DNA from 3 places in the Streptomyces sp. 1222.5 genome. Region 3 is predicted to be linked to each of the others. Evidence: riboswitches for the same ligand, from Rfam matches in the RefSeq annotation. Region 3 holds a riboswitch; each other region holds the start of a gene.
The links. Region 3 has a riboswitch for S-adenosylmethionine ahead of thrC (threonine synthase). Riboswitches for the same ligand answer to the same signal wherever they lie in the genome.
Positions count from the first base shown of each region.

Region 1: it holds a riboswitch for S-adenosylmethionine, as region 3 does, so the genes downstream of both, BLW57_RS28050 (aminotransferase class V-fold PLP-dependent enzyme) here and thrC (threonine synthase) in region 3, are expected to answer to the same signal.
Region 2: it holds a riboswitch for S-adenosylmethionine, as region 3 does, so the genes downstream of both, BLW57_RS06955 (amino acid ABC transporter permease) here and thrC (threonine synthase) in region 3, are expected to answer to the same signal.

Region 1 covers NZ_FNSZ01000001.1:6,209,228-6,212,491, reverse strand. The annotation lists gene BLW57_RS28050 (aminotransferase class V-fold PLP-dependent enzyme) at 1-1,216, opposite strand, end outside; SAM riboswitch class IV at 1,376-1,492, opposite strand; gene trpD (anthranilate phosphoribosyltransferase) at 1,578-2,642, opposite strand; gene BLW57_RS28040 (cytochrome bc1 complex cytochrome b subunit) at 2,764-3,264, opposite strand, start outside.
Region 2 covers NZ_FNSZ01000001.1:1,541,640-1,544,903, forward strand. The annotation lists gene BLW57_RS06950 (amino acid ABC transporter ATP-binding protein) at 1-566, opposite strand, end outside; gene BLW57_RS06955 (amino acid ABC transporter permease) at 563-1,543, opposite strand; SAM riboswitch class IV at 1,898-2,008, opposite strand; gene BLW57_RS06960 (glutathione S-transferase C-terminal domain-containing protein) at 2,086-2,973, opposite strand; gene BLW57_RS42165 (putative leader peptide) at 3,051-3,173, opposite strand.
Region 3 covers NZ_FNSZ01000001.1:4,080,980-4,084,243, forward strand. The annotation lists gene BLW57_RS18200 (MoaD/ThiS family protein) at 41-319, opposite strand; gene thrC (threonine synthase) at 316-1,599, opposite strand; SAM riboswitch class I at 1,617-1,773, opposite strand; gene BLW57_RS18210 (glucosyl-3-phosphoglycerate synthase) at 1,903-2,847, shown strand; gene BLW57_RS18215 (alpha,alpha-trehalose-phosphate synthase (UDP-forming)) at 2,950-3,264, shown strand, end outside.

The DNA.
Region 1 (3,264 bases), 2.1 Mb from region 3:
ACTTCTCCCCCGGAGCCGCCTCGGGGGCGCCGCACTCGCCCTGGGTCTGCGGGTCGCTGCCCAGCAGGGTGCGGACCAGCGGGTGGGCGCAGAAGAGGCCGTCGCGGACGCCGATGCCGTACTCGGCGGACAGGGCCGCGGCGAAGTGGGAGCTGTTCCAGCCCTCGACCACGAAGGAGATGACACCGACGCGCGGGGCGTCGTCGCCGAAGAGGGACAGGATCCGCACCTCGGGCACCTCGGCGAGGCCCTCGCGGACCGTGCGGACGAGGTGCTGCTCGCGGGCGACGAGGGTGTCCCAGCCGGCCTCGGTGAGCGCCTTGCAGGCCGAGGCGATGGAGTAGGCGCCGATGACGTTCGGGGAGCCGGCCTCGTGGCGGGCGGCGCTGTCGTGCCACTCCACGTCCACTCCCCCGTCGGTGCGCCGGGTGACCTTTCGGCTGGCGCCGCCGCCCGCGAGGTACGGCTCGGCCGCCCGCAGCCAGTCGGCGCGGCCGGCCAGCACACCGGAGCCGAAGGGGGCGTACAGCTTGTGTCCGGAGAAGGCGACCCAGTCGACGTCCAGTTCGCGGATGTCCACCGGGTGGTGCGGGGCGAGCTGCGCGGCGTCGAGGACGATGCGGGCGCCGTGCGCGTGGGCGACGGCGGCCAGCTCGCGCACCGGCCACAGCTCACCGGTGACGTTGGAGGCACCGGTGACGCAGACCAGGGCCGGGCCGTGCGGGTCGCGGTCGGCGAGGGCCCGCTCCAGGGTCTCGACGGCCTGGCGGGGGGTGCGCGGAGCGTCCAGGCAGCTGACCCGGGCGTCCTGCCAGGGCAGCAGGGAGGCGTGGTGCTCGGTCTCGAAGACGAAGACCTGGCAGTCGGCGGGCAGGGCGCGGGCCAGCAGGTTCAGCGAGTCGGTGGTCGACCGGGTGAACACCACCTGGTCGTCCTGGCGGCAGCCGAGGAAGGCGGCGACGGTCCTGCGGGCGTTCTCGAACAGGTCGGTGGAGAGCTGGGAGAGGTAGCCGGCGCCGCGGTGGACGCTGCCGTAGTACGGCGCGTAGGCGGCGACGTCGTCCCAGACGCGCTGGAGCGCGGGGGCGCTGGCCGCGTAGTCCAGTGCGGCGTAGGCGACTTCGCCGCCCGTCACGAGAGGGACGGTGACATCCCGTCCCAGAACGGGCAGCGGGGCACAGACGGTCTGGTCGGCGGCAGCGGTGGAGACGGACATGGGTGAACTCCCGTGGGCAAGGGGGACCGCCGCGCGAGCGGACACGGCTCGAGCGCGGTGAAGGGTGAAAGGGGATGCGGAGGCGGGGCTCTGCGGCCCTATCGCATTCGCTTGCTCACGGAAGGCTCCTCGGACGACCAGGACCCCTGGCGTGCGAGGGGTCCGCGCTTGCCGTGGACCTTGCTGTCCACGACCTGGTCTTCACCCGGGGCACCCCGCCACGGACGGAGGGTTGCCGGACAGTCGGCCGGGGCCTCATGACTGTCACTCATGACCTGGTCCAACATCCTGCCACACGGTCCTCGGCGCGCAAGGCGCGGTCCACCATGCGGACCGCGCCCCGTCTTCGCGCCGGCCGGGCTCAGGCGTTGCTGGCGGCGACCCACCGCTCCAGCGACCGCTTGGCCGCGCCCGAGTCGATCGACTCCCTGGCCTCGGCCATGCCGGCGCGCAGCTGGTCGGCGAGGGGCGCGTCCGTCGGACGGAGGGCGGCGAGCGCGGCGGCCGAGTTCAGCAGCACCGCGTCCCGCACCGGGCCCTGCTCGCCGTCCAGCAGTCGACGGGCCACCGCCGCGTTGTAGACGGCGTCGGCGCCGCGCAGGGCCTCCACGGGGACCAGCTCGATGCCGACGTCACGGGGGTCGAACGTCTCCTCCGCGACCTTGCCGTCCCGGACCACCCACACCTTGGAGGTGGCGGTGACGGTCAGTTCGTCCAGGCCGTCGTCGCCGCGGAAGACCAGGGCGGAATTGCCGCGCTCGGCGAGGACACCGGCGACGATCGGCGCCATCCGCGGGTCGGCGACCCCGACGGCCTGGGCGCGCACCTTGGCCGGGTTGGTCAGCGGGCCGAGCACGTTGAACGTCGTCCGGATGCCCAACTGCCCGCGCGCCGCGGCCACGTGGCGCAGCGAGGGGTGGAACTTCACCGCGAAGCAGATGGTGATGCCGGCTTCCTGGGCGACCTCGGCGACCCGCTTCGGGGTCAGGTTCAGGTTGATGCCGAGCTTCTCCAGGACGTCGGAGGAGCCGGAGGCGGAGGAGGCGGCACGGTTGCCGTGCTTGACGACCTGCGCGCCGGTGCCGGCGACGACGATCGAGGACATGGTGGAGATGTTCACCGTCTTGGCGCCGTCGCCGCCGGTGCCGACGATGTCGACGGCCGGCCCGGGCACCTCGATCACGTTGGCGTGCTCGTACATCGTCCGGACGAGTCCGGTGATCTCCTGGACCGTCTCGCCCTTGGCCCGCAGCGCGACCATGAATCCGGCGATCTGCGCGTCGGTCGCCTCGCCGCGCATGATCAGGTCCATCGCCCACGCGGTCTCGTCGGCGGAGAGGTCACGGCCGTCGAGCAGCCCGTTCAGCAGGGCGGGCCAGGAACGGCCCGCCGCGGTGTCGCCTCCAGCGGGGGTCACAGCGCTCATCAGCCGCTCCTCGTACACAGTCCTGCCAGGTCGTACACCACCCTATCCAGCCCGGAGCACGGCGAAGGGCCCCGTCCGCAACCCGGACGGGGCCCTTCGCCGTGGCGTGGCGACGCGGGGATCAGTGGTGGCCGTGGCCGCTCGTGATCTCCTTGTACTCGTCTACGGTCGGCTTCGGGATCTGGTTGTCCTCGCCGTAGTAGGCGTTGGACAGCTTCGCCCGCAGCTTCTGCGTGGCCGGCACCTTGCGCTCGACGCCGTTCGCGTCGACCGTCGGGCCGATCTCGGCCGGCGCGTACTGGTTGTGCGCGGTGAGCGTGTGCAGCTGCTCCTGGCTGAGCGGCTCGTGCACCTCGATGAACTCACCGTGCGGCAGCCGCTTGATGATGCCGGTCTCGCGGCCGTGCAGCACCTTCTCGCGGTCACGGCGCTGCAGCCCCAGGCAGATCCGCTTGGTGACGATGAACGCGAGGACCGGTCCGACGAAGAACGAGATCCGGACGAACCAGGTGACGTCGTTGATCGACAGGTGGAAGTGGGTGGCGAAGAGGTCGTTGCCACCACCGACCAGACCGACCATGTACACGGTGACCCAGGCGACACCGAAAGCGGTGCGGGTCGG
Region 2 (3,264 bases), 2.5 Mb from region 3:
GCCGAGGTCGGTTCGTCGAAGAGGATGACCCCGGGGCGCAGGGCGAGGGCGCGGGCGATGGCGACGCGCTGCTGCTGCCCGCCGGACAGCTGGCGCGGGTAGGCGCCGGTCCGGTCGCCGAGCCCCACCCGTTCGAGGAGTTCCCGGGCGAGCTCCCGGGCTGCCGGCCTGGTCAGCCTGCCGGTGGCGGCGGGGGCCGCGGCGACGTTGTCGAGGACCGTCAGGTGCGGAAAGAGGTTGAAGTTCTGGAAGACGAAACCGATCCGGCTGCGCTGCGCCAGGATGGCGCGTTCGCCGAGCTCCTTCAGGTGCTCCCCCTGACGCTTCACGCCGATCGGCTCGCCGCCGACGCTGACGTGGCCGATCTCGGGCTTCTCCAAGTGGTTCATGACCCTGAGCAGGGTCGACTTGCCGGAGCCGGACGGGCCGAGGATCACGGTGACCTCGCCGGGGCGGATGGACAGGTCGATGCCGTCGAGGACGCGGTGGGTGCCGTACCACTTGTGGACGTCGTGCACCTCCAGCGCGGCGGGGGCGGCCTCCTCGAAGGCGGGTGCGCTCGTCATACGGCGGCCTCCCTGCGCAGCCGGGCCCGCAGGTCGGTGAGTCCGGCCAGGGCCTTCTGGACCGGGGTCGGCGGCAGGGTGCGCGTGGCACCGCGGGCGTAGTACCGCTCGACGTAGAACTGGACGACGGACACGGCGCTGGTCAGGATCAGGTACCAGACGGTGGCGACCAGCAGCAGCGGCACGATGTCGCCGGGGTAGGTGTTGCCCATCGACTGCACGGACCCGAACAGGTCGAGCAGGGACACGTAGAACACCAGGGACGTGCTCTTGACGAGGCCGATGAGCTGGTTGACGTAGTTCGGTGTGATGGACCTGAGGGCCTGCGGGAAGACGATCCTGCGGAACCGGTAGCCCCTGGGCAGTCCGAGCGCGGCGGCCGCCTCGTGCTGTCCCTGGTCGACGGAGAGCAGGCCGCCGCGTACCACCTCGGCCGCGTACGCCGCCTCGTTGAGACTGAGCCCCACGACGGCGATCGCCAGGTCGGTGGCCAGCTTCGACTCGTCGAAGGTGACGAAGGCGGGGCCGAACGGCACGCCGAGGCTCAACGTCCGGTACAGGGCGCTGAAGTTGTACAGGAAGATCAGCACCACGATCAGCGGGATCGAGCGGAACAGCCAGGTGTACGTCCAGCTGACGGCGCGCAGCACCGGGCTTCCGGACACTCTGGCGAGCGCCAGCAGGATGCCGCCGGCCAGTCCCAGTACGGCGCTGAGCGCGGCGACTTCGAGGGTGACACCGAGGCCGTCCAGCACGGTCGGGCGCAGGAACCAGTAGCGGAATCGGTCCCACTGGTAGAAGGGGTTCGTCACCAGTCCGTGCAGGATCTGCGCGACCAGCACGAGGACGATCGCGGTGAGGATCCAGCGGCCGGGGCGGCGCAGCGGCTGAACGTGCTGCGCGGTGCGTTGTTTTGACGGTGTGTCGGACGGTGGCGCCTCGGCGAGAGAGAGGGCGGCGCCTGGGGGTTCGCTCATGGCGGGCTCCGGCTGGGGGTCGGACGGCCCCGGACGGCGCGGCGGGCGGGTGTGCGGCACCACGGCACTGGGGCACGGGAGGGCACACGGGTACGCGCGGGACCGGGAACCGGGCGGGCGACGGCACACCGGACGGACGGTGTGCCCGGGGAACGCGGGGGGCCGAGAAGCGGGAGGTCAGCCCGGACAGCGGGCAGAGCCCGGTGCGGTACACAGTGCGCTGCTGACGCGGAGCAGATCGACGGCGCGGTCGGCGACCAGGAGCTGGGCGGACGGTACGCAGCCCTGGGGGCGGCTCGGGGCCGTCCTGGGGCTTGCGTACATGGCGTCACCTGTCACTGTCCGGGCCCGTGGGCCTCGCGCTTACCGAGAACGTCGTCCGGTCCGGTCGTCACCTGGGGCACCCCACCGCGGTGCGAGGGTTGCCGGTCAGCGAGCCAGGGCTTGGCGCTGACGCTCGTGACCGTTCTGAGCGGAAAGTAAGGCAGTCGGCCGCGGGAATGTCAACGGCCGTCCGCGAAGTGGACGCCGGACGCCCTTCCTCACCTGCGGGAAACGTCCGGCGCGTCGGCCGCGTGACCGGCCCAGTCCAGGATCTGGACGGCCGCCCCGGCCGCCTCCAGGCCCTGGCAACGGCCGTGGTGGCGGCGGGAGATGCCGTCGAGGTCGACGTGCCGGCCGAAGGCGTGACGGGCGGCCAGGCGGCGGGCGTAGGCCCACAGGGCGTGGTGGCCCGTGATCCGGTGGACCGCGGAGGCGTCGAGGTGGCAGCGGTGCACGGTGTCGAGCTGGACCAGGGTCACCCACAGCTCGACGTCGGCCGCGGTGAGCCGGTCGCCGACCAGGTACTCCGCGTCGAGCAGCCGCCGCTCCAGCCGGCCGAGGGTGCCGAGCAGGACCTCCAGGGCGGCGGCCCGTTCCGCCGGATCCGTTCCGGCCCGTCCGGCACTCTGGGCGGCCCCCTCGATGCCCTCGGTGCACATCCGCTCGACGGCCTCGATCACGGACTCCGTTCCGCACGGGTACAGACAGGTGCCGCCGTCGTACGCGAAGCGGTCGAGGTCGCGCAGGATGTCGCGGGCGTGGGTGCTGACGATGCGTCCGGACCAGTCGTCACTGAGCACGGGCGCGAGGGCGGGGCCGCTGTAGTGGTGGGCGCTCGCCTCGTACAGCGGCAGCAGCGCCGCGTGGCCGCCGTCGGGACGGTCGGGGACCGCGGGCAGCGGGGTGACGGGACAACTGCCGTCCAGGGCCAGGAGGCTGTGGCCGACGGCGAGGCGCAGCCCGTCGGGACAGGCGGTCGAGAGATGGAGCCGGTAGCGGTGCGGCACGGCGTAGTGGCCGCTGCGGGCGTCCCGGCCGATCCGGCCGCGGAAGGCGGGGGCGCTGCGGTGGACGTCCGGGACGGCGGCGAGCGGACTGGTGGACATGCGTCTCCCCTGGTCGTTGGGCGTGCGGAAGGGCGCACCGGCGGGCGCCTCGTGCGGTGCGGGCGAGGGGGCCCGGCTCAGTGCCGGCCGCTGATGGCGCTGCAGACGCGCAGCAGATCGATGTGCAGGCGGGAGGTGAGCAGGGGGGCGCGGAACGGCGTTCGGCCTGCTCGGCCGGTGACCGTCTCGAGGCGCGCCATGTTTTCCTACCTGTTCACTAGGATTCCCTCCCTGGAGTGTCGATCCGGCTCCGTACGACGTCAAGGGGGCGTCCACGCCTGGGACTCCGGG
Region 3 (3,264 bases):
GCGTCACCGCTGTTACCGAAGGTAATGATCGGTCATCCGGTCAGCAGCCGCCGGCCACCGCGGGAATGATCGAGACACCCGCGCCGTCGGGCGTGGCCGTCTGGAGGCCCTGCTCGAAACGCACGTCGTCGTCGTTGACGTAGACGTTCACGAAACGGCGCAGCTTGCCCTGGTCGTCCAGCACCCGGGCGGCGATCCCGGTGTGGTTCTTCTCCAGGCTCTCGATGACCTCGGCGAGGGTCACCCCCTCGGCGCTGACCTCGGCCTGGCCGCCGGTGTAGGTGCGCAGGATGGTCGGGATGCGAACGGTCACGCTCATGCGAGGCCAGCCTCTCGGAAGGAGTCCAGGGTCGGGCGGATGGTGGCGCTGAGGCCGGTGCCGGCCACCGCGTCGAGGGTCTTGAGGCCGTCGCCGGTGTTGAGGACGACCGTGGTCTTCGCCGGGTCCAGCAGGCCGTCCTTGAGCAGCTTGCGGGTGACGCCGACGGTCACGCCGCCCGCCGTCTCCGCGAAGATGCCCTCGGTGCGGGCGAGCAGCTTGATGGCGTCGACGACCTCGGCGTCCGTCACGTCCTCCACGGCGCCGCCGGTGCGGCGCGCGATGTCGAGGACGTAGGGGCCGTCGGCCGGGTTGCCGATGGCAAGCGACTTGGCGATGGTGTTCGGCTTCTGCGGGCGGACCACGTCGTGGCCGGCCTTGAAGGCGGTGGACACCGGGGAGCAGCCCTCGGCCTGTGCGCCGAAGATCCTGTACGGCCTGTCCTCGACCAGACCGAGCTTGATCAGCTCCTGGAGGCCTTTGTCGATCTTCGTGAGCTGGGAGCCCGAGGCGATCGGGACCACGATCTGGTCCGGGAGGCGCCAGCCGAGCTGCTCGCAGATCTCGTAGGCGAGGGTCTTGGAGCCCTCCGCGTAGTACGGCCGCAGGTTGACGTTGACGAAGCCCCAGCCCTCGCCGGCCGGGTCGCCGATCAGCTCGGAGCAGAAGCGGTTCACGTCGTCGTAGTTGCCCTCGATGCCGACGAGCTCACCGCCGTACACCGCGGCCATCACGACCTTGCCCTGCTCCAGGTCGTGCGGGATGAACACGCAGGAGCGGAAGCCGGCCCGGGCGGCGGCGGCGCCGACGGCACCGGCCAGGTTGCCCGTGGAGGAGCAGGAGAGCGTGGTGAAGCCGAACGCGCGGGCGGCCTCCAGGGCCTGGGCGACGACCCGGTCCTTGAAGGAGTGCGTCGGGTTGCCGGAGTCGTCCTTCACGAACAGGCCACCGGTGACGCCGAGCTCGCGGGCGAGGTTGTCGGCCTTGACGAGCTTCGTCCAGCCCGGGTTGAGGTTGGGCTTGTCGGCCACGTCGGCGGGGACGGGCAGCAGCGGCGCGTAACGCCAGATGTTCGCGGGGCCCGCTTCGATGCGCCGGCGCAGTTCCTCGGTGTCGTACGCGGAGAAGTCGTAGGCGATCTCCAGCGGGCCGAAACACTCCTCGCAGGCGAAGACCGGCCCGAGGGGTACCCGGTGTCCGCATTCGCGGCAGCTGAGGGCAGCGGCGGGACCGAGGTCGACGGCGGGATTGCTGGTGCTTGCGACAGTCTGCACAGCCATGGAGGCGAGGCCCTTTCTCCTCATCTTCCTCACGACGCACTTCGCCGTGAGACGGATTTGGCACCTTCCCTAGCCGGGAGCCTCGCGGAGACGATCAGAACTGATCTACGAGTACCGACTGGAGGGTTGCCGGGGCTTCATCGGGCCGTTTCCCTCTGCCCCTCTGGATGAGCTGTATGTGGTTGTCGACACCGGTGACCCCCGACATGCGATGGTCATCGGCGTTGTTCAAGACTGTAACCGAAGGCCAGGACAGTTGAGATAGTCGTCCGAACCGCGAGACAACGTGAGGAGCCGCAGACCGTGCTGGAAGAAGTCGAGCGCTGGCTGGCCACCCGCTCCTGGTCCGTGGCCGATCGCCCGCTCCACCGGATCCTGGCCGCCAAGCAGCGTACGGGTCAGACGGTCAGCGTCGTGCTGCCCGCCCTCGACGAGGAGGAGACGGTCGGCGACATCGTCGCGGTGATCCGTCACGACCTCGTCGAGCAGGTACCGCTGGTCGACGAGATCGTCGTCGTCGACTCCGGCTCCACCGACCGCACCTCCGAGGTCGCCGCCGCCGCGGGCGCCCGGGTCGTCCACCGCGACGACATCCTGCCCCGCCTGCCGGCCGTCCCCGGCAAGGGCGAGGTGCTGTGGCGCTCGCTGCTGGTGACCGGCGGGGACATCCTCTGCTTCATCGATGCGGACCTGCGCGAGTTCTCCTCCGACTTCGTCTCCGGGATCGTCGGCCCGCTGCTCACCGACCCCGAGGTGGATCTCGTCAAGGGCATGTACGACCGCCCGCTCGGGGGTGCGGCCGGGCAGGGCGGCCGGGTCACCGAGCTGATGGCCCGCCCGCTGCTGAACATGCACTGGCCGCAGCTGGCCGGTTTCGTGCAGCCGCTGGGCGGCGAGTACGCGGCCCGCCGCTCGCTGCTGGAGCAGCTGCCGTTCCCCGTCGGCTACGGCGTGGAGCTGGGGATGCTGGTGGACGCCCTGCACCTGGTGGGGCTGGACGCGCTGGCCCAGGTGGACGTCGGGGTGCGCAAGCACCGCCACCAGGACGGCCAGGCGCTGGGCCGCATGGCCGCCGCCATCTACCGCACCGCCCAGCTCCGGCTGGCCCGGGGGCACCTGGTGCGGCCCTCCCTGACCCAGTTCGAGCGGGGCGAGGACGGTTTTGAGCCGCGCACCTATTCGGTGGACACCGAGGAACGGCCCCCGATGGCGGAGGTCGCGGAGTACGCGGCACGCCGGGTGGCCTGAGCGGGCCGGCCGTGCGGGCACGCGAAGGAACGGCTGTATACAGCCCCCTTCCGGGGTGGAGCGTACGTTTGAGCGTTTCCGGGTCGGGCTAGGTTGAGGCGTATGGCTTCCACGCACGGCGCTGAGGTGCTGGTCGCGTCCAATCGCGGCCCGGTTTCGTACACGGTGGACGACGACTCGGGCGGCTCGCTGCGCGCCAGGCGCGGCGGCGGCGGGCTGGTCTCCGGGCTGTCGGCCATCGGGCCGGACACGAACGCGGTGTGGGTGTGCGCCGCACTCGGCGACGGCGACCGGGAGGCCGTACGCCGCGCGGACGGCGGACTCCTGCCCACCGAGGACACCGGCGGCCAGCGGGTGCGGATGCTCGACATCGACGCCCAGGTGCACGCGGACGCGTACAACGGCATCGCCAACTCG